Regions from separate parts of the Arthrobacter sp. UYCu712 genome, predicted to be linked through region 2. Evidence: predicted binding sites of a transcription regulator. Region 2 holds the regulator's gene; the other holds the start of a gene.
The links. Region 2 encodes HspR, which represses chaperone genes until heat shock. Its sites were predicted from a motif close to AAGTTGAGTCNNNNNGACTCAACTT; they were not measured.
Positions count from the first base shown of each region.

Region 1: a site for HspR is predicted at 8,266-8,290, ahead of clpB (ATP-dependent chaperone ClpB). Genes of this name have one in related genera too.

Region 1 covers NZ_JBEPOZ010000016.1:41,819-52,196, forward strand. Annotated here, with positions in the region: gene ABIB51_RS15300 (AI-2E family transporter) at 1-311, opposite strand, end outside; gene ABIB51_RS15305 (FAD-binding oxidoreductase) at 399-1,730, opposite strand; gene ABIB51_RS15310 (carboxymuconolactone decarboxylase family protein) at 1,867-2,358, opposite strand; gene ABIB51_RS15315 (glycerate kinase) at 2,819-3,808, opposite strand; gene kce (3,5-dioxohexanoate:acetyl-CoA acetone transferase) at 3,813-4,745, opposite strand; gene ABIB51_RS15325 (SDR family oxidoreductase) at 4,766-5,530, opposite strand; gene ABIB51_RS15330 (MFS transporter) at 5,578-6,897, opposite strand; gene ABIB51_RS15335 (LacI family DNA-binding transcriptional regulator) at 7,014-8,072, opposite strand; gene clpB (ATP-dependent chaperone ClpB) at 8,323-10,378, shown strand, end outside.
Region 2 covers NZ_JBEPOZ010000014.1:13,666-24,043, forward strand. Annotated here, with positions in the region: gene ABIB51_RS14205 (aldolase/citrate lyase family protein) at 1-714, shown strand, start outside; gene ABIB51_RS14210 (NAD-dependent succinate-semialdehyde dehydrogenase) at 774-2,303, shown strand; gene ABIB51_RS14215 (ester cyclase) at 2,438-2,683, opposite strand; gene ABIB51_RS14220 (heat shock protein transcriptional repressor HspR) at 2,691-3,113, opposite strand; gene ABIB51_RS14225 (DnaJ C-terminal domain-containing protein) at 3,129-4,118, opposite strand; gene ABIB51_RS14230 (nucleotide exchange factor GrpE) at 4,346-5,020, opposite strand; gene dnaK (molecular chaperone DnaK) at 5,023-6,885, opposite strand; gene ABIB51_RS14240 (hypothetical protein) at 7,149-7,526, opposite strand; gene ABIB51_RS14245 (TetR/AcrR family transcriptional regulator) at 7,619-8,386, opposite strand; gene ABIB51_RS14250 (NAD-dependent epimerase/dehydratase family protein) at 8,510-9,466, shown strand; gene ABIB51_RS14255 (MMPL family transporter) at 9,507-10,378, opposite strand, start outside.

The DNA of each region.
Region 1 (10,378 bases), on a different contig from region 2:
TCGTCCGCCTGGCTCATGACGGCGAAGACGATGCCGGTGATCACGCCGCCGAACGCAAGCAGGAGCCCCAGGAAGGACGCCGTGGTGGCGAGAGTGCCGGGCCAGCCCCTGCGGCGGAGCCAGTGCACAAACGGGGCAATCGCGGCGGCGAGGATCAGCGCCAGAACCGCCGGGATCACGACGAGCCGGACCTGGATCAGGGCGACGACCACCACCACCGCCAGGACCAGCAGCAGGAGGACCTGGGCGGTCCTGATGCTGGCGCGGCCCAGGCTGTCGCTCCAGGGGGTTGTCTGTTCCGGACTGCCCATGCTGTGTTGTCTCCCGTGGTTGAATGCGTAGTGGCTATAGGTGTTGCCTATAAACCGTCTCACAGACCGGGATATTCACGGGGAGCTTCAGGTGGCGGGCAGGATGTTCTGGTTGCCGCGGAACGTGTTGTCCGGATCGAACTGCCGCTTCACCTGCGCCAGCCGGTTGTAGTTTTCGTCGCCGTAGGCCGCGCGGATCCGGGCTTGTCCTTCGTCGCCGATGAAGTTCAGCCACACGCCGCCGGTCGCGTAGGGGGAGATGTCCCGGCGGAACTGTTTGACCCAGGCTTTCGCCTCCTGCCCGCCCTTCGGATCGTCGCCCAGACCGAAAGGGTGGCTCACCCAGCTGGCGCCCCGGTTCAACAGCGGGGTGGCCGCGGCGGCCGGGCCTCCCACAGCCCCGCCCCAATGGGCTATCAGCTGCTGGGAACTCGGTCCCGGCAGGCACCGCGCGGAGTCGATGATGATGTCCAACGCATCGTCGGAGAGTTCGTCGTGATAGTCGGCGCTCCAGTAGTTGTACTTTCCCGGCGGGTCATCGAGGGAGCACTGGAAGTCTGCGTAGCCTGTGTCCTCCACCAGGTCCACGACGGGGCCGAGCTCCCGGTAGGCCTTGGCGTGCTCCTTGCCTTCCTCGGCGTCCCCGGCGAACACGTACACCACATACACCGCCATCTTGCCCACCAGGTCCGGGGGCACAAAGGGTTCCGCCGGTGCCGTCGCGTACACGAGCGTGGCTGACACTTCGTTGGGAGCCGCAAGGGCCAGCTTCCGGTAGCCGCGGCTGAGTTCCGTGGCCGCGTCCCCGGGCCACATCAGCAGACCGGCATGGACTTTTGGCCCGAGCTGGTGCAGGCCGAAGGTGAAGGACGTGGCGACGCCGAAGTTCCCGCCGCCTCCGTGCAGGGCCCAGAAGAGTTCCGGATTCTCCTGGGCGCTCGCCGTCACCTGCTCACCGGCGGCCGTGACCAGGTCCACGGAGATGAGGTCGTCACAGGCGAAGCCGAAGGCGCGCTCGAGCCAGCCGGAACCGCCCCCGAGCGTGAAGCCGGCGAGGCCGGTCGTCGAGACCCGCCCGCCGGTGATGGCGAGGCCGTGTTCCTGGGTGGCGCGGTCAAACTCCCCGCAGGTGAGGCCGGCACCTACCGTGGCGGTGCGGGCCTCCGGGTCCACCCGGGCGGATTTCATCGGACGCACGTCGACCACCAGGCCGCCGTCGTTCAAGGACATGCCGGCCACGGAATGGCCGCCGGCGCGGACCGCCACGGCAAGGTTGTTGTCCCTGGCGTACTTCAGGGCCTCAGCGACGTCGGCCGGGGTGCCGCACTGCGCGATGACCGCCGGGCGGCGGTCGATCATGGCGTTGAACAGGGTCCGTGCATCGTCATAGTCGGGGCTGTCAGGCTTCATCCACTTCATGGCCGTGCTCCTAGCCGACCGCGGCTCTACCCCTCCCAAATCGTACGACCGATGCGTCCGGTGGGGCCACCGCGGGGTGGAACCTTGGGTCAGGGACGGTGACGCCTACGCGCGGGGCGGGGCGGGCGGCGGGGAGCTAGCCCCGGGCAGCGCGGACCGGGTGCTGGCTGACGATGGAGACCCGGTTGAACGCGTTCATGGTGATGACGAGCCAGCTGACGGCCGAGAATTCCTGGGCCGTCAGGTGCCTGCGGGCGGCTGAGCCTTCGCGCTCGCGGGCGTGGGTATCGGAGATGTTGGTGACGGCCTCTGTCAAGGTCAGTGCGGCGCGTTCCTTGTCCGTGAAGAGTGTCGTTTCACGCCAGGCGGGCAGCACAGCCAGGCGCTGTGCCGTTTCGCCGTTCTTGAGCGCGTCGCCGACATGGAGGTCCAGGCAGTACGCGCAGCCGTTGATCTGGGAAATCCGGACGTTCAGCAGTTCGATCAGGGTCTGGTCCAGGCCGGCCTCCTCGGCGGCTTCCTTGGCTTTCAGTCCCAGTCCGTTGAGCGCCCGCCAGGCCGCGGGATGTTCCTTGTCGAGGAACACGCTGCGGGTCGTCGGGTGCTGCGGTGCCGCTGTCTCATCCATGGCTCCAGATTACCCGTGAGTTTCCGGATCACAACGCGTGACAAACTTGTCATATATGTGACAAGCTTTACAGGCGGAAGATCCTCGATCCGGTGATCGGCTCCTTGGGGGAGCCGACCGCCGGATCGCTATTTAATGGACCCCCGTCCCCTCGGCCAGGGGGACATGCCCATTCTTGCGGCCTGATTCCGGGGGACATGTCCAGTCCTGGGCCTGGGCAGTGCGCGTATTGGGATTGTGTCCGGCGGCCGGGGCTAGGAGGGCACATGTCCAGTGGTGCGGGGTAGCCGGTGCACGGCCAGGGGGCCAGCAGAGGGCATGTCCATTCTTCCGAGCTCATCCCGGGGGGACATGTCCAGTCCTCGGCCCGGGGAATGCGCATATGGGGATTATGTCCAATGGCGCGGGTTAGCGGGGGGCATGTCCGGTGGTGCGGGGTGGGTATGCCCAATGGCAGGGGTCAGCGGGGGGCATGTCCAGTGGTGCGGACCAGCTGCGCACCTGCGGCCGCCATCGCCGCCGCGTCGCTGGCAATCATGACGCGGGCAAAGCGCTCGACGTAGTCGCCCAGGTCTGCGTGCACCGAACCCACGACGGCGTACACCGGTTTCGAGCCGGAGCGGGCGAGGATGCCGGCGATGATCTTGCCCTGGCCGGTCTGCGAATCCAGCCGGCCCTCACCGACCACCACGGCCGTGCAGGCCTTGACCCGCGCCTCGAACTCCAGCAGATCCAGCACATAGTCGGCGCCGGACACCAGCCTGGCCCCGTAGCGCGCCCACATCCCGCCCGAGAACCCGCCCGCCGCGCCGGTCCGGTCCAGCGGGCGGGGGTCGCGGCCGTAATCGGCGGCAAATTTCCCGGCCTGCAGCTCGAGCCGCCGGGTCAGGGCCGCAACCGTGTCCGGGCCGGCCCCCTTCTGCGGACCGAACACCCGGGCGGCGTCGTTAAAGCGGGTGGTGACGTCGCTGAGGATCACAACTTCCGCGCCGCCGAGTCCGCCGCGCTCCTCGATCGCCGCGATGGCGCCGGCACCGCCGTCGGTCGTGGCGGATCCGCCGGCCGCGACAAGCAACCGGCGGGCACCGAGCCGGACGGCCTCCGCCATGAGGACCCCGGTCCCGTAGGTGCTGGCGGCCACCGGATCCCGGTCCGCGGAGGTCGGCAGGTTGAGTCCGCTGGCGAAGGCAAGCTCGACGACGGCGGTCCCGTCGTCGGTCAGCGCGATGGCGGCGTCCACCGCGTCGCCCCACGGGCCCACAGTGCTGATCCGCACCGGCCGGGCGTCCAGGCCCCGGACCAGGACCTCGAAGGTTCCCTCGCCGCCGTCGGCCACGGGCAGTTCGACGGCGGTGCCGCCGGCCGAGCGGATCCCGGCGGCAATGTGCGCCGAGACCTGGGGTGCGGTGAAGGTCCCTTTGAAGCTGTCCGGGGCCACGAGGATGCTCATGCGCTCAGAAGCCGACCTTGTCGCGGCCCTTGAGCTGTAGCATCTGGCGGGCCTCATCCGGGGTGGCGATCTCGAAGTTAAGGGCTTCCAGGATGGTGCGGATCCGGGTGACCTGCTCCGCGTTGGAGGTGGCCAGCTGGCCGGGGCCGATCCAGAGGGAGTCCTCCAGGCCCACCCGGACGTGGGAGCCCATGGCCGCGCCGATCGTGGCCAGCGGCATCTGGTTCTTGCCTGCGCCCAGGATGGACCACTCGTAGTCCTCGCCCAGCAGCCGGTCCGCCGTGCGCCGCATGTGCATGAGGTCCTCCGGATGCGCGCCGATCCCGCCGAGCAGGCCGAAGACCGACTGCACGAACAGCGGACCCTTCGCGAGCCCGCGGGCGTGGAAGTGGGCCAGGTTGTTCAGGTGCGAGATGTCGTAGCACTCGAACTCGAAGCGGGTGCCGTTCTGGTTGCCGATGCCAAGGATGGTTTCGATGTCCTGGAACGTGTTCTTGAAGACCAGGTCGCGGCTCTTCTCGAGCCCCTCCCGCTCCCAGTCGTGGCCGAACTCGGTGAAGCGCTCGAGCATCGGGTACAGCCCGAAGTTCATCGAACCCATGTTGAGGGAGGCAAGTTCCGGCTTGAACAACGCCGCAGGCTGCATCCGCTCCTCGACGCTCATGTGCGGCGAGCCGCCGGTGGTGATGTTGATGACGGCGTCGGTATTGCGCTTGAGCTTGTCCAGGATCGGGGCGAAGTGCTCCGGGTTCTGGGAGGGCCGGCCGTCCCGGGGATCGCGGGCGTGCATGTGCACAATCGCGGCTCCGGCCTCGGCAGCGCCGATGGCGGCGTCGGCGATCTCGTCCGGAGAGACCGGGAGGTACGGGGACATGGAGGGGGTGTGGATGGCGCCGGTGACGGCGCTGGTGATGATGACTTTGCGTGCAGCAGCCATGGGGGTCGCTCCTTGGGGGATCAGTAGAGTTTTTCGGTGTTGCCGTCGACGGCGAGGGCCTGGCCGTTGACGTTGCGGGCGAGGTCGCTCGCGGCGAAGGCGGCCATGTTGGCGATGTCCTCCGCCTCGATCAGCCGTCCCAGCGATGACTGGTTGAGGTAGAGCTCGGAGACCTGGTCCGCTGGCAGGCCGAGCATTTCGGCCTTGGCGTTGATGACCGCGTCGATCCGAGGGCCGTTGACCGCGCCGGGGCAGATGGCGTTGACCCGGATCCGGTCCGGGCCAAGTTCGATCGCGAGGGTCTTGGTCAGCCCGACGACAGCCCACTTCGACGCCGAATAGGCGCTGCGTCCGGCCATGCCCAGCCGGCCGGCGGCCGAGGAGAGGTTGACGATGGACGCGTCCCGGCCCTCCCGCAGCATCGGAAGTGCGTGCTTGATGCAGAAGAACTGCCCGTGGATGTTGACGTCGAAGGTCGCCTTCCAGGCCGCCGTGTCCAGCGTCTCGACGGGGCCGGTGGGCCCGGCGATGCCGGCATTGTTGACGAGGATGTCCAGGCCGCCCAGCTCCTCCCGGACCGTGGCCATGAGGGCGCGGACCTGCTCTTCGTCGGAGACGTCGCTGACCGCGGCGGCGAGGCCGTTGACGCGGGCCTTTTCGACGGCGTCCGGATCAATGTCCGTGACGAAGACGGTGGCGCCGAGTTCCTGGAATCTATTGGCGATGGCCAGTCCGATGCCGTTGGCTCCGGCGGTGACCAGGACTCTTTTTGAGCTGAAATCCATGAGTTTTCCTAGCGGTGGTGGTGCGGTGGTGGTCAGTGCGGGCCGTGTCAGTGCGCGGCCGGGACGCCTACGGGCTTCTCGGCACCCCGCTTGAGCAACAGCGACAGGAGCGCGCCGATGGTGCACATGCCGACGATGAACCAGAGGCCGGAGAGCTTGGAGCCGGTGACGTCCTGCATCAGACCCATGACGTACGGGCCGAGGAAGCCGCCGCAGAGACCGATGGTGTTGACGAACGCGATGCCGCCGGCGAGGGCCGCGCCGGTGAGCCGGGTGGCCGGGTAGGTGAAGAGGATCGGCTGCAGGGCGAAGAAATTGAACGCGGCGAGGCAGAAGCCGATCATGCCGAGCACCGGGCCGCCGACGGCGCCGAGGGCGAAGCCCGCGATGATGCCGATCATCGTTCCCGTGACGAGGAGCCGGGAGCGCCGGCCGTCGGTGGCGAAGCGGGGGACCAGCAGGGCGCCGGCGGCGGAGAAGATCCACGGGATGGCCGTCAGCAGGCCGATCTGCAGCGGGTTGAGCTTGCCGTAGGTGCCGATGATGGAGGGCAGGAAGTAGGAGAGCGCGTAGACGGCGATCTGGTGCGTGAAGTAGATGCCCACCACGAGGAGGATCTGCTTGTCCTTGAGCACGTCCCGGAGCCGGTGGTTGCCGGAGGCTTCCGCTCCGGCCTTCTCCTCGGCGGCGATGCGGGCCTCGAGGTCAGTGGCTTCCTCGGCGGTGAGGAAGGTGGCCTTGGTGGGGCGGTCCGGGAGTTTCTTCCAGACGACGTAGGCGAGTACGCACGCCGGCAGGCCTTCGATGATGAACATCCACTGCCAGCCGTGCAGGCCCGCGAAGCCGTCGAGGGTCAGCAGCAGTCCGCCGAGCGGGGCGCCGACGATGTTGGCGATGGAGACACCCAGCAGGAACATGCCGTTGGCCTTGGCGCGGTCCCTGACCACAAACCACTGCGTCAGGAAGTACATGACCCCCGGGAAGAGGCCGGCTTCGGCGACGCCGAGCAGCATCCGCATGATGTAGAAGGACCACTCACCCTGCACAAACGCCATGCAGGCGGAGATGATGCCCCAGGTGATCATGATCCGCATGATCCAGAAGCGGGCGCCCACCTTGTGCATGATCAGGTTGGAGGGGATCTCGGACAAAGCGTAGGTCAGGAAGAACAGCCCCGCCCCGATGCCAAAGGCGGTGGCGGAGAGGCCGAGATCGATCTCCAGCCGGTCCTTGGCCATACCGATGTTGGTCCTGTCCAGGAACGCCATGATGTAGGCGCCGATCAGGAGCGGCATGACTTTGCGGAGAATCACCCCGTTGATTTCCTGCGGTGTGCGCATCTTCGTTGGTGCGGATACAACTGACATGGTCTTCGTCCTTGAATTGGTGGTCAGGGTTGATGGTCAGGAACAGTGGGCAGCCCGGTGGCCGGGCAGCCCCGTAGAAGCCAGGCTCGCTGGCCAAAGCAGGGGGTCGGGTGTGGCTAGCCGGCGGGCGGCGTGCAGCCGCAGGTCCGCCCGATATGCAGGCGGTGCCGGCACACCTTGGTGCTGTAGGTGCTGGACGGGACTTCGATGCGTTTGAGCAGCATAGTGAAGGCCTCGTGGGCCATTTCCTGCTGCGGCTGGACAATGCTGGTGAGGTTGATCAGCCCCGAGCGGCTGTGCGGCAGGCCGTCGCAGCCTGCGACGGCCACGTCCTCCGGGATCCGCAAGCCCTTGGACAGCGCGTGCTCCATCACCCCTATGGCCAGCTCGTCGCTGCCGCACACTACGGCCTGCGGCGGGGTGCCGGCCGAGAAAAGCCGTTCGGCGGCCAGCCGGCCGCCCTCGTTGTTGACCCGGGTGCTGATCTTGCGGTCGCCGCCGATGGTCACGCCGACCGCGGCCGCGGTGCGGACAAAGGCCTGTTCGCGTGCCAGCGACGCGGTGGAGAACCGCGGGCCGATCACGGTGGCGATCTCGGTGAAGCCGTGGCCCAGCATGTGCCGCATCAGCAGGGTCGCAGCGGCGTCGTCGTCGATTCCGACGAAGTCCGAGTCGAGGAAGTCCGCCCGGCGGGAGAGGCAGACGTACGGAATCCGCGCCGCCCTGAGCGTGCGCAGGGCGGTGGCGTCGTCCCGGAGCGACGCGGCCAGGATGATCCCGTCCACGTTGCGGTGCGCGAGCGTCGTGGTGACCTGGGCGAGAACGGCGGGATCGTCCTGGGTGGTGGCGACGAACACCTCGTAGCCTGACTCGGCTGCGGCGGAAATGACGCCCTGGGCCCAGCGCGGGAACATCGGGTTGATGATGTTCGGCAGGATCAGGCCGATCACACGGGTCCGCTGCATGTCGGCGGACTGTGAGGACTTACGGGGCCTGAAGCCCAGCTCGTTCGCCACGTGGATGATGTGGCGCCGGGTCTCGGGCGAGACGCCGCCCTTGCCGTTGAGCACATAGGACACTGCCGCCGCGGAAACCCCTGCGGCCCGGGCCACAGCCGCAGCCGACACCGGCGAAACGGGGCGGGCTGCGGCAATGCTCATGGCTTCCTTGCGCATTTCCGTCCCTCCTTGGCCGTGGTTTCTGTCCGCTGTGACCTCAGTTACATTAGGGAAGCGTCCAAACATTAAGCAACGTTAAGTATCCCTTCCGCGGCAGAGGGGCGGCAGAGGGGCGGCGGCGGCCGGTGGCGCCCTGCCCTGGACAGCAGTTTCGCCGTGGGCAAACATGGACCCAGAGGGGTCAAAGGCAGAGTTGAGCCGGGTAGACTCAACTTTGACACCGACACCGTTCCGGAAGGAGCTCTCTTTGGACGCCAAATTCACCACCAAGAGCCAGGAGGCTCTTTCGGCAGCAGCCATGAACGCCTCGACGGCAGGGAACCCGCAGCTCGAACCGGCGCACCTGCTCAAGGCGCTCATGGACCAGCGGGAGGGCGTCGCCGTCGCACTCCTCCGCGCCACCGGCACCGACCCGGACGCCGTCAGCGTCCAGGCGAGCAGCGCCATCAAGGCGCTCCCGGCCACTTCCGGCGCTTCCGTGCAGCAGGCCCAGCTCTCCCGGACCGCCATGCAGGCCATCAAGAACGCCCAGACCGAGGCTGAACGGCTCGGGGACTCCTTCGTCTCCACCGAGCACCTGCTGCTCGGTCTCGCCGCCGGGAACGATCCGGTCGGCAAGCTCCTGCGCGACGCCGGGGCCTCCCACGAGGCGCTGCTCGCCGCCCTGCGCGGCGTCCGCGGCGACCGCAAAGTGGACAACGCGGATCCGGAAAACACCTTCGAAGCCCTGGAGAAGTTCGGCACCGACCTCACCGCGATCGCCCGCTCCGGCAAACTGGACCCCGTGATCGGCCGCGACGCGGAAATCCGCCGCATTATCCAGGTCCTGAGCCGGCGCACCAAGAACAACCCCGTGATCATCGGCGAGCCCGGCGTCGGCAAGACCGCCGTCGTCGAGGGTCTGGCCCAGCGGATCGTCGCCGGCGACGTCCCGGAGAGCCTGCGCGGCAAGACCCTGATCGCCCTCGACCTGGCATCCATGGTGGCCGGGGCCAAGTACCGCGGCGAATTCGAGGAACGGCTCAAGGCCGTGCTGCAGGAGATCAAGAACTCCGACGGGCAGATTGTCACCTTCATCGATGAGATCCACACCGTGGTGGGCGCCGGCGCCACCGGGGACAGCTCCATGGATGCGGGCAACATGCTCAAACCGATGCTGGCCCGCGGTGAACTCCGCCTGATCGGTGCCACCACCCTGGACGAGTACCGCGAGAACATCGAAAAGGACCCCGCCCTCGAGCGCCGCTTCCAGCAGGTCTACGTCGGCGAGCCGAGCGTGGAGGACACCATCGGCATCCTGCGCGGCCTCAAGGAGCGCTACGAGGCGCACCACAAGGTCGCCATCGCGGACTCGGCCCTCGTGGCCGCGGCCACGCTGTCCAACCGCTACATCACCGGCCGGCAGCTGCCGGACAAGGCGATCGACCTCGTGGATGAGGCCGCGTCCCGGCTGCGGATGGAAATCGATTCCGCGCCCGAGGAAATCGACCAGCTGCGCCGTGCGGTGGACCGACTCACCATGGAGGAGCTGGCCCTCGCCGGCGAGGCGGATGCCGCCTCGAGGGAACGCCTCGCGGCCCTGCGCAAGGACATGGCGGACAAGAAGGAAGAGCTCGCGGCCCTCAACACCCGGTGGGAATCCGAGAAGGCCGGCCTCAACCATGTCGGCGACCTCAAGGCCCGGATCGACGAGCTGCGCTCCGCAGCCGAAAAGTACCAGCGCGAGGGCGACCTCGAGGCCGCCTCCCGGATTCTTTACGGCGAGCTTCCGGCCCTCGAGCGGGAACTGAACGCCGCCGCCGAGGCCGAGACCGCCCGGGTGGCCGACGGCGGCGCCAAGCAGGAATTGATGGTGGCCGACGAAGTCACCGCCGACGACATCGCCGAAGTCATCTCCGCCTGGACCGGCATCCCCGCCGGGCGCATGCTGCAGGGCGAAAGCCAGAAGCTGCTGCATATGGAGGAGGAGCTCGGCAGGCGCCTGATCGGCCAGCACAAGGCCGTCACCGCCGTGTCCGACGCCGTGCGCCGCGCCCGCGCCGGCATCAGCGACCCCAACCGGCCCACCGGTTCCTTCCTGTTCCTGGGCCCCACCGGCGTCGGGAAGACCGAGCTCGCCAAGGCCCTCGCGGACTTCCTGTTCGACGACGAGCGCGCCATGGTCCGGATCGACATGTCCGAGTACTCGGAGAAGCACTCCGTGGCGCGGCTGGTCGGGGCACCTCCGGGCTACGTCGGCTACGAGGAGGGCGGCCAGCTGACCGAGGCCGTCCGGCGCCGCCCGTTCTCCGTGCTGCTGCTGG
Region 2 (10,378 bases):
CCGCTCGTGGCGGAGCTCTGCGCGGGGTCTGGCCTGGACTGGCTCCTGGTCGACGCCGAGCACAGCCCCAACGGCCTCGAATCCATCCTGGCCCAGCTGCAGGCGGTGAACGGCTACCCGGTCCACGTCCTGGTCCGGCCCCCGGTCAACGACACCGTGGTGATCAAGCAGTACCTGGACCTTGGCGTGCAGAACCTGCTGATCCCGATGGTGAACTCGGCCGCCGAAGCGGAATCCGCCGTCGCGGCCACCCGCTACCCGCCCCAGGGCGTCCGCGGCGTCGGCTCCGCGCTGGCCCGGGCCGCCCGCTGGAACCGGATCCCGGACTACCTCGCCCGCGCCGGCGAAACGGTCAGCGTCACTGTGCAGATCGAATCGACGGCGGCTGTTGAGGCTGTGGGGGACATCCTGGCGCTGGACGGCGTCGATGCCATCTTCCTGGGACCGTCCGATCTGGCGGCCTCCATGGGTGTGCTGGGACAGCAGGAACACCCGGAGGTGCGCGCCGCCGTCGAAAGCTGCCTTACCGCTGCAAAAGCGGCCGGAAAACCGGCCGGCGTGAACGCCTTCAACGAAGGCACTGCCCGGGGCTACCTGGCCGCGGGGGCGTCGTTTGTGCTGGTGGGCGCCGATGTTGCGCTGCTGGCACGTGGCTCCGAAGCCCTGGCGGCCACCTTCATCACCCCCGACGGCGACGCCCCCGCCAGCTACTGACGCCAACTGCGGAGCTTGAGCCTGCCGAAACCCCCTACTTTCCCTGAGGAGACCCACCCATGACCACCGCGCCTGTACTGTCCCCGGCACCGTCCCCAGCAGGGGCCCCTGCCGTCACCCGTGAGCGGGAGGCCGCGCTCGTCGCCTCCGTCCCCACCGGCCTGCTCATCGGCGGGCAATGGCGGGAGGCGTCCGACGGCGGCACGTTCGACGTCCACGACCCCGCCACCGGCGAGGTACTCGCCACCCTCGCGTCCGCCACCGGCGAGGACGCCCTCGCCGCGCTCGACGCCGCCGACAAGGTCCAGGCCGCCTGGGCGCGGACGGCCCCCCGGGAACGCGCCGAAATCCTGCGCCGCGCCTTTGACCTGGTCACCGAACGCGCCGACGACTTTGCGCTGCTGATGACCCTGGAAATGGGCAAGCCGCTCGCCGAAGCACGGGGTGAAGTGACCTACGGTGCCGAGTTCCTGCGCTGGTTTTCCGAGGAGGCCGTCCGGGATTACGGCCGCTACCTCACCACGCCCGAAGGCAAGAACAAGATCCTGGTCCAGCACAAACCGGTCGGCCCTTGCCTGCTGATCACGCCCTGGAACTTCCCGCTGGCCATGGCCACCCGCAAGGTCGCCCCCGCCGTGGCCGCCGGCTGCACCATGGTCCTCAAACCCGCCAAACTCACGCCGCTGACCGCCCAGTTTTTCGCCCAGACCATGCTAGACGCCGGCCTGCCCGCCGGAGTCCTCAACGTGCTCCCCTCGTGCAGCGCGGCCCGGATCTCCGGCCCGCTGCTCGCCGACCCGCGGCTGCGGAAGGTCTCCTTCACGGGTTCGACGCCGGTGGGCAAACGCCTCATCGCCGACGCCGCGCAGAACGTCCTGCGCACCTCCATGGAACTCGGCGGCAACGCACCGTTCATCGTGTTCGAAGACGCAGACCTGGACAAAGCCGTGGAAGGCGCCATGGCCGCGAAAATGCGGAACATGGGCGAAGCCTGCACGGCCGCGAACCGCTTCCTGGTCCAGGCCTCCGTCGCTGCCGAATTCACCCGGAAGTTTGCCGCCGCCATGGGCGCGCTGGCCACCGGCCGCGGCACGGAACCCGCCACCCGCGTGGGACCGCTGATCGACGCCGGCGCCCGCAACGACGTGCACGCCCTGGTCAGCGCCGCCGTCGAGGCCGGAGCCACCGCCGTCACCGGCGGTTCCCCGGTTGACGGGCCTGGCTATTTTTACCCTCCCACCGTGCTCGCCAACGTGCCGAACGACGCCGCTATCCTCCAGCAGGAAATCTTCGGCCCCGTCGCCCCCATCACTACCTTCAGCACCGAGGAGGACGCCGTACGGCTGGCGAACGCCAGTGAATACGGCCTCGCGTCCTATGTCTACAGCCGCGACTTCAACCGGCTGCTGCGCGTTGCCGAGCAGATCGAATTCGGCATGGTGGGCTTCAACGCCGGCGTCATCTCCAACGCCGCAGCACCTTTCGGCGGCGTGAAACAGTCCGGCCTGGGCCGCGAAGGCGGCTCCGAAGGCATCGCTGAATACACAACCACGCAGTACATCGGCATCGCCGACCCCTACGCCGGCTGAGCGCTACGTGATGGCGCTCCAGGCCAGGAAGTCCCGGCTGTTCGCGGACGTCAGGGACGGCGATAGGGGGTCCCTTGGCGCCGATGAATGCCCCGGGACGGACCTATGTGACCCCGCGTTGCTTGTTTGGGCGGTCAGCCCTTCGGGAGTCCGAACCGGGCGCCCAGGCCTGTGAGCGCACCATAGACATCGGGCACGGCCCACCACTCGGCGGCCAGGCCGTTCTCGAAGAGAAGCAGGTGCATGGCGGTGACCGTCACGGGTTTGCCGGTGGCCGGCAGCCCCAGGAACGTTCCCGCGTGGGTTCCCCGCCACGTGACCCGCCCGCAACTTTGTCTCCTCGACCACGGCGTCCTCGACCACGCCGCGGTGTCCGCCACCAAGAGGTCAGTCGGTCCCGCGCGGCCTCCACACCACCAAAGCCTGGGAGCGGGCCCGGGGCCGCTTGCCGCGGGCGAGGCTGACGACGTCGCCCGCTGTGCCGGCCGCGAACACGCGGGCGTCCAGGGGCTGCCGGCGCCGCGCGAGCTCCTCGGTCAGCTCACCGACCCGGCGCTGCAGGGCGGCCACCTGGTTCTCCAGCTGCAGGATCCGTTTGATGCCCTCGAGGGACACGCCTTCGTGCGAGAGCCGTTGCACTTCGCGGAGCATCATGACATCACGCTGGGAATACCGCCGCGATTTCCCCGGGGCACGGCTCGGCGAGACGATGCCCATCCGGTCATACTGCCGCAGGGTCTGCGGGTGCATATCGGCTAAGTCCGCCGCAACGGAGATCACGAAGATCGGCTGGTCGAATTCGATGTCCATGACCGGATCCCGTTCCTACAGCCGGGCCTTGGCTGCAAGGCCGGTGCGTACGTCCTCACCGTCGGTGGCCGCGGCGAACGCCTTCACGGCGTCCTCCGCTTCCTTGTTGAGCTTCCGCGGAACGGCGACGTCGATCGTCACCAGCAAATCTCCGGTGGCCTTCGCGTGCTTGACACCCCGGCCCTTGACCCGGAGGGTCCGGCCTGACGGAGTGCCGGCCGGAACCCGGACCTTGACCGTGTCGCCGTCGATGGTCGGGACCTCGATGTCGGCGCCCAGGGCCGCTTCCGGGAACGTCACAGGAACGTGGATGCGCAGGTTGTCGCCGTCGCGGACATAGAACTCGTGTGGCTTCACCGAGACCGTAACCATAAGGTCGCCGTACCCGGCGGGGCTGAACTGGCCCTTGCCGCGGACGCGGACCTTCTGGCCGTCCTTGATGCCGGCCGGGATGCGGACGTCAATGACTTCGCCGTCCGGTTCACGCAGGCCGATGGTGGTGCCGCGGATCGCGCCGGCAAAGGAGATGCTGGTCGACGCCGTACGGTCCGCACCCTTCTGCGGGCCGCGCTGGAAGTTCTGCCCGCCACCGAAACCGCCGGCTCCGCCCCCGCCGAACAGGTCCGCGAACTCGGGCGGAATGCCGCCTGACGTGCTGTAACCGCCGGTATGCCGTCCGGCGCCTCCGGTGAAGAGGCCGCCAAAGAGATCCTCAAAGCCGGCGTTGCCGCCCGCGGCGCCGCCTGCGCCGCCCGGGGCGAACCGGGCTCCGCCCATGGCCCGGATGGCGTCGTACTGCTGGCGCTCATCGGGGTCGGAGAGCACGGAGTAAGCCTCGGAGATGTCCTTGAACTTCTTCTCCGACGCGACATCCCCCGCATTGGTGTCCGGGTGGTGCTGCCGCGCGAGCTTCCGGTAGGCCTTCTTGATGTCGGCGTCGGAAGCGTCCTTGGCGACACCAAGGATCTTGTAGAAGTCCTTGTCCACCCAGTCCTGGCTAGCCAATGGCGTTTCCTCTCTCGTTCTGCTTGCGTTGGAGCTCCGCTGGATAGGGGGCCCGGGAGTGGCATCTAAGGATCTGGCCGAGGGCCCCGACACGAGCTTGCGAGTGTTGGGAAGCCCAATATCCGCTGCCGGAGCCGGGTGGCCGAGGATCGCAGATCCTTGGCCACCCGGCGGAGGGGCGGTGCCCCCTCATCCGCGAAGGCGTGGGGCGTCGCGCCGAACGCAACCTACTCCGGAACGGCCACAATCACCTGTGCTGCCCGGAGCACGCGGTCGCCGGACTTGTAGCCGGAGCGCAGGACCTGGCTGACGGTGTCGAACTCGACGTCGGGGCCGGGCTGCTGGATGAGGGCCTCATGGATATTGGGATCGAACTCCACACCGGTCTCTTCGATGCGCACCAGGCCGTAGGTCTTCAGCGCGTTCTCCAGCTTGGCTGCGATCGCGGCGAACGGGCCGTCCGCGAGGTCACCGTGCTGGCGTGCGGCGTCGACGTCGTCCAGTACCGGGAGCAGGGAGTTCAGGACGCCGATGACGGCCATCTCCCCTGCCACGGCGCGGTCGCGTTCGACGCGCTTGCGGTAGTTGACGTACTCGGCCTGCAGCCGGCGGAGGTCATTCCTGAGCTCCTCCGCTGCGGCAGCGTCAACGCCCTGCGCCACCGATTCCTCGGCCGGAACCTCAACGCTGTTCAGGATGTCCTCGGCCTGGGACAGTGCGTCCCCGGACTCGGTGTCCCCTGCGGCGTGGTGCTTCTGGTCAGGATGGCGGGCCTGGCCGGTCTTCGGATCAACCTTGCGGTTGTCGTGGATGACCGGTTTCTGCGGCTCGTTCTCCTGCTCGTTGCCGTGGCTGCGGTTCTCCGAAGAACCGTGCTCTTCCTCGTTACCGTGATGGGGCATGATTACTTCTTCTCGTCTTCGTCAACGATCTCGGCGTCGACGATGTCCTCGTCGGCTCCGGCAGCCTGCTCGCCGGCAGGTGCACCCTGGGCGCCGGTGGCGCCGTCCGGGGAACCAGCCTGGGCGTAGATGGCCTCGCCGAGCTTGGTCTGGGAAGCCTGCAGCTTCTCGAACGCGGTCTTCACAGCGGCGTCATCGGTGCCTTCGAGTGCCTTCTTGAGGGCGTCGACGTCGGCCTTGACCTCGGTCTTGACCTCTTCGGGCAGCTTGTCGGCGTTGTCTGCGATGAGCTTGTCGACGGAGTAGGCGAGCTGCTCGGCCGTGTTGCGGGTGTCGGTTGCCTCGCGGCGGGCCTTGTCCTCGGCGGCGTGCTCCTCGGCGTCACGGACCATGCGGTCGATGTCCTCCTTGGAGAGCGCGGTGCCGCCGGTGATGGTCATGGACTGTTCCTTGCCGGTGCCCTTGTCCTTCGCGGAGACGTGCACGATGCCGTTGGCGTCGATGTCGAACGTGACCTCGACCTGCGGGACGCCGCGCGGAGCCGGAGCGATGCCGGTCAGCTCGAAGGTGCCAAGCGGCTTGTTGTCGCGAGTGAACTCACGTTCGCCCTGGAAGACCTGGATGGCCACGGACGGCTGGTTGTCGTCGGCCGTCGTGAAGGTCTCGGAACGCTTCGTGGGGATGGCCGTGTTGCGCTCGATCAGGTGCGTCATAACACCGCCCTTGGTCTCGATGCCGAGGGACAGCGGGGTGACGTCGATGAGCAGCACGTCCTTGCGCTCGCCCTTGAGGACACCTGCCTGCAGGGCGGCGCCGACGGCGACGACCTCATCCGGGTTGACGCCCTTGTTGGGCTCCTTGCCGCCGGCCAGTTCCTTGACGAGGTCGTAGACGGCCGGCATACGGGTAGACCCGCCGACGAGCACGATGTGGTCGATTTCGGAGAGCTTGATGCCGGCTTCCTTGATAACGTCCTGGAACGGCTTCTTGGTGCGGTCCAGGAGGTCCTTGGTCAGGTCCTGGAACTTGGCGCGGGTCAGCTGCTCGTCCAGGTGGACCGGGCCGTCGGGGGTGACGGAGAGGTACTGCAGGGAGACGTTGGTGCTGGTGGAGGAGGAGAGTTCCTTCTTGGCCTGCTCGGATGCCTCACGCAGGCGCTGCAGGGCGATCTTGTCTTTGGACAGGTCGATGCCCTTGACCTTGAGCTGGCCCAGCAGGTAGTCAACGACGCGCTGGTCCCAGTCGTCGCCGCCGAGGTGGTTGTCACCGGCGGTGGAGCGGACTTGGATGGTGGAGAAGTTGTCTTCGTCCTTGCCCACTTCGAGGAGGGAGACGTCGAAGGTTCCGCCGCCGAGGTCGAAGACGAGGATGAGTTCGTCTTCTTTGCCCTTGTCCAGGCCATAAGCCAGGGCGGCCGCGGTGGGCTCGTTGACAATGCGCAGGACGTTCAGGCCCGCGATTTCGCCGGCCTCCTTGGTGGCCTGGCGCTGGGCGTCGTTGAAGTACGCCGGAACGGTGACGACGGCGTCCGTGACCTTTTCGCCCAGGTACGACTCGGCGTCGTTCTTCAGCTTCATCAGGATGCGGGCGGAGATTTCCTGCGCGGTGTACTTCTTGTCGTCAATGGCGACGGACCAGTCGGTACCCATGTGGCGCTTGACGGAAGCGATGGTGCGGTCAATGTTGTTGACGGCCTGGCGCTTGGCGATCTCGCCGACCAGGACTTCGCCGGACTTGGAGAAAGCAACAACCGACGGCGTGGTGCGGCCACCCTCGGCGTTGGCAATGACGGTGGGCTCGCCGCCTTCGAGAACGGAGACGACGGAGTTGGTTGTTCCGAGGTCGATACCTACTGCACGTGACATGTGTGGCTTCCTTCTTTCCGTGGAAACTTGCTGAGATGGCTGCGGATCGCGGGGATCCGACCGTTGAGCGATCTGCACTCAACTTTACTCAGACCGGAATCAAAGTCAATCCAAGTTGAGCGTAGGTGACTCAACTTTGGATCCGGAACAAAAGGAACCTTTGCGGGGAGGGCCGGAATCTCGCGGATTTCCGGCCCTCCCGCCCCGGCCGGGAGGTTATTTCGCTGTCCGCGAACCCCGCCGGGCCTGCCCTCGTCGCCCGGCTAGCGGTCGTCGCGGTCCGGGTCCTTGGCCTTTGTCTCGCCGGTAGTGCCTGCAGCGCCGTAGTCACCCTCGGGATAGTCGCCCTCCTCTGCGGCGACGGGAGCGCCGCCGACACCCCCGGCCTTGCCGTAGTCGCCCTCGGGATAGTCGCCCTCCTCGTCGCCGACGGCCGCCGCGCCGGCCGTGCCCGCCGCGCCATAGTCGCCTGCCGGATACTCGCCCGCCTCCGCGGTCGGCGGGTTCTCCCCGGCCGTGCCTGCCGCGCCGTAGTCTCCTTCGACATACTGGCCTTCGGCGGCCTGGTCGTCCAGAGCCTTTTTTGCAGTCTCACTTTCGGCTTCCGCTGCCGTTCGATCAAACTCGCTGTTTTCGGACATGTCTGGAATCCTCCCTGGAAGCATCGGGCACACCCAAGCGGGCGCAGGGGCAGTCTATCGAGCACCGCCGGGAGGCAACAGAGGAATGTGGCTCACGGGGCGGCGTCGGCTGCCGGCAGCCCGGCGACCTCGGCGAGCACGGCGAGATGGTGGCCGAACAGTTCGGCCCGGTCAGTAAACGTTTCCTCGCCGTACTGGCCGAAAACTTCGAAGCTCACGGCACCGAAGAGCGACGTCCACGCCAGGGTGCCGCGGGCCAGGAGGTCATCCGGCACGGCCAACGCGAACTCCGCCCGGATGGTCGCCAGGTCCCCGGTCAGGCCGGCGGCCACGGCAGGATGCCGCCGGCCCTCCACCGAAAGCTGCCCGGCGCGGAAGGCGTCGTCGAGGATCGTCATGAGGGCGACGACCACCCGGGTCCCGGGACCGGTGGTGCGCCCGGCCGGTGCCCGGTAACCGGGCACCGGGCTGCCGAAGAGAAGGGCGTAGCGCGACGGTTCGCGCAGCGCCCAGTCCCGTACGGCGCGGCCCAGCGCCACAAAGCGGCCGCCGAAGTCTGCCGCCGGCACCGCAGCCCCGGCGTCGTCCACTTCATCGCCAAGCTCGTTGTACGCGTCAATCAGGAGAAGGGTCAGCAGCTCCTCCCGGTTCTCGACGTAGCGGTAGACCGCCGAGGACACGACGCCGAGATCCCGGGCTACGGCGCGGAGTGACAGAGCGGCAGCCCCGTGCAGCGCGAGGTGCTCCCGGCCCAACCGGATGATGTCGGAGACGGTCCGGGCGCGGGCACGCTCGCGCGGGGTGCGGGGTCCGGAAGCCGCGGCGGCGGGGCGGGCGGAGTCAATGCTGTCCTCTGGCATGCGTCCAGCATTTCACAAACAAGAGCACTGTCAACAAATGTGAGCACCGCTCTTGACTAGTTCCGCCCCGGGGTCCATCCTGAAGTTGAGAGCACTGCTCTCGCAATGCAAAAGGAGAATGGAATGTCCCAATCTGAAACCGCGGGGCCCTCCCGGCTCTACGTCGTCACGGGAGCCGGCCCGGTGGGCTGGACGGTCGCGGAGCAGCTGGCCGGCGCGGGCCACCGCGTGCGCATCCTGACGAGGTCCGGAAGCGGTCCCACGCATCCGCTGATCGAGAAAATGGCCATCGATGTTTCGGACCCCGCCCGGCTCGGCGGGGCCTTCCACGGCGCCACCGCCGTCTTCCACTGTATCCACGGTTCGCGGTATGACGCCGGCGTCTGGGCGACGGAACTGCCGGCGGCGGAGCAAAGTGTGCTCGCAGCGGCGGGCGGGGCGGGCGCCGTCGTCGTCTTCCCGGAGAGCCTGTACTCCTACAGCGCGCCGGAGCACATCATGACCGAGGAGGGCCCGCGGCAGGCGCAGGGCGGCAAGCGCGGCGTCCGGACCGCGCTGCTCGCGGCCCGCGCGGCATCCGCCACCGCCACCGCGAGCGTGGTGGCCGGCGACTTCTTCGGCCCCCGGGTCCGCAACGCGCACGCCGGCGAGCGCATGGTCCGTCCCGTCGTGACCGGCAGGCCCATGCGGATGATCGGACGGGCGGACCAGCCCCATTCCTTTACCTATGTCCCGGACCTTGCGGCCGCCATGATCGCGGCAGCGGACCGGCCTCAGCAGTGGAACCGGGTATGGCATGCACCCACCGGACCCGCGCTGACCCAGCGCGGGATCGCGGGAGCGTTCGCCGCGGCGGCCGGCGCCCGAACTCCGCGTGTCGCTGCGGTACCCGGATGGGCGGTGAAGGCGATGGCGCTGTTTTCGCCCGCCATGCGGGAACTGGCGGAGACGCTCTACCAGTTCCAGCGCCCCTTCGTGATGGACTCCCGGGCCAGCGAGGCCGCATTGGGGATCCAGCCGACGCCTCTGCGCGAAGCAGCCGCCGCCACCGTCGCCTGGTGGGGGGACCAGGGACAGTGACGGCAGCTGCGGTCGGGGGTTTCCGGGAGCGGGGTTCCGGCTAGCGGACCCCGGCCTCCGCGGATTCCGGCTCCGCTGCAGCCGGACGGGCACCGGCTGCGTCGGCCTCGGGGCGCCCCAGCTTGCCCGGCCACCAGATCCTCGGTCCGATGTCGAAGGCGAGGGCCGGCACCAGCAGCGAGCGGACCAGAATGGTGTCCAGCAGCACGCCGAAGGCAACGATGAACGCCAACTGCACCAGGAACATGATCGGAATGACGCCGAGGGCCGCGAAGGTGGCTGCGAGGACCACCCCGGCGGACGTGATGACCCCGCCCGTCACGCCGAGGCCCCGCAGGATGCCTGCCCGGGTGCCGTGCTTGAGGGATTCCTCCCGGACCCGGCTCATGAGGAAGATGTTGTAGTCCACCCCCAGTGCGACGAGGAAGACGAAGCCGAAGAGCGGCACCGTGGCATCGGCTCCCGGGAATCCGAAGATGTGGTTGAACACGACGGCAGAGACGCCCATCGCGGCGCCGTAGGACAGCACCACGGAAAGGACCAGCATCACCGGTGCCAGTACGGAGCGCAGCAGCAGCAGCAGGATCACGAGGATGACCGCGAGGATTACCGGGATGATGGTGACGAGGTCACGCTGGGCGGTGGTGTTCGTGTCCAGGGCGGTCGCGGTCACGCCGCCAACCAGGGCGCCGCCGTCGACCTTCTTGAGTTCCTGGCGGAGGTTCACCACGACGTTTTCGGCGTCGGTGGAGTCGGCGGCGAAGTTCAGCGTCGCGTTGATCAGGACTCTGCCGTCCCGGACGGCCGGAGCCGCCGGGGCGCCCGGTGCGCCGGTAACGATCGGCACGCTGCCCTCGGCCAGCAGATAGGCGTCGCCCACGCCGTCGGCCGCCTTGGTCCTGGCCAGCACAT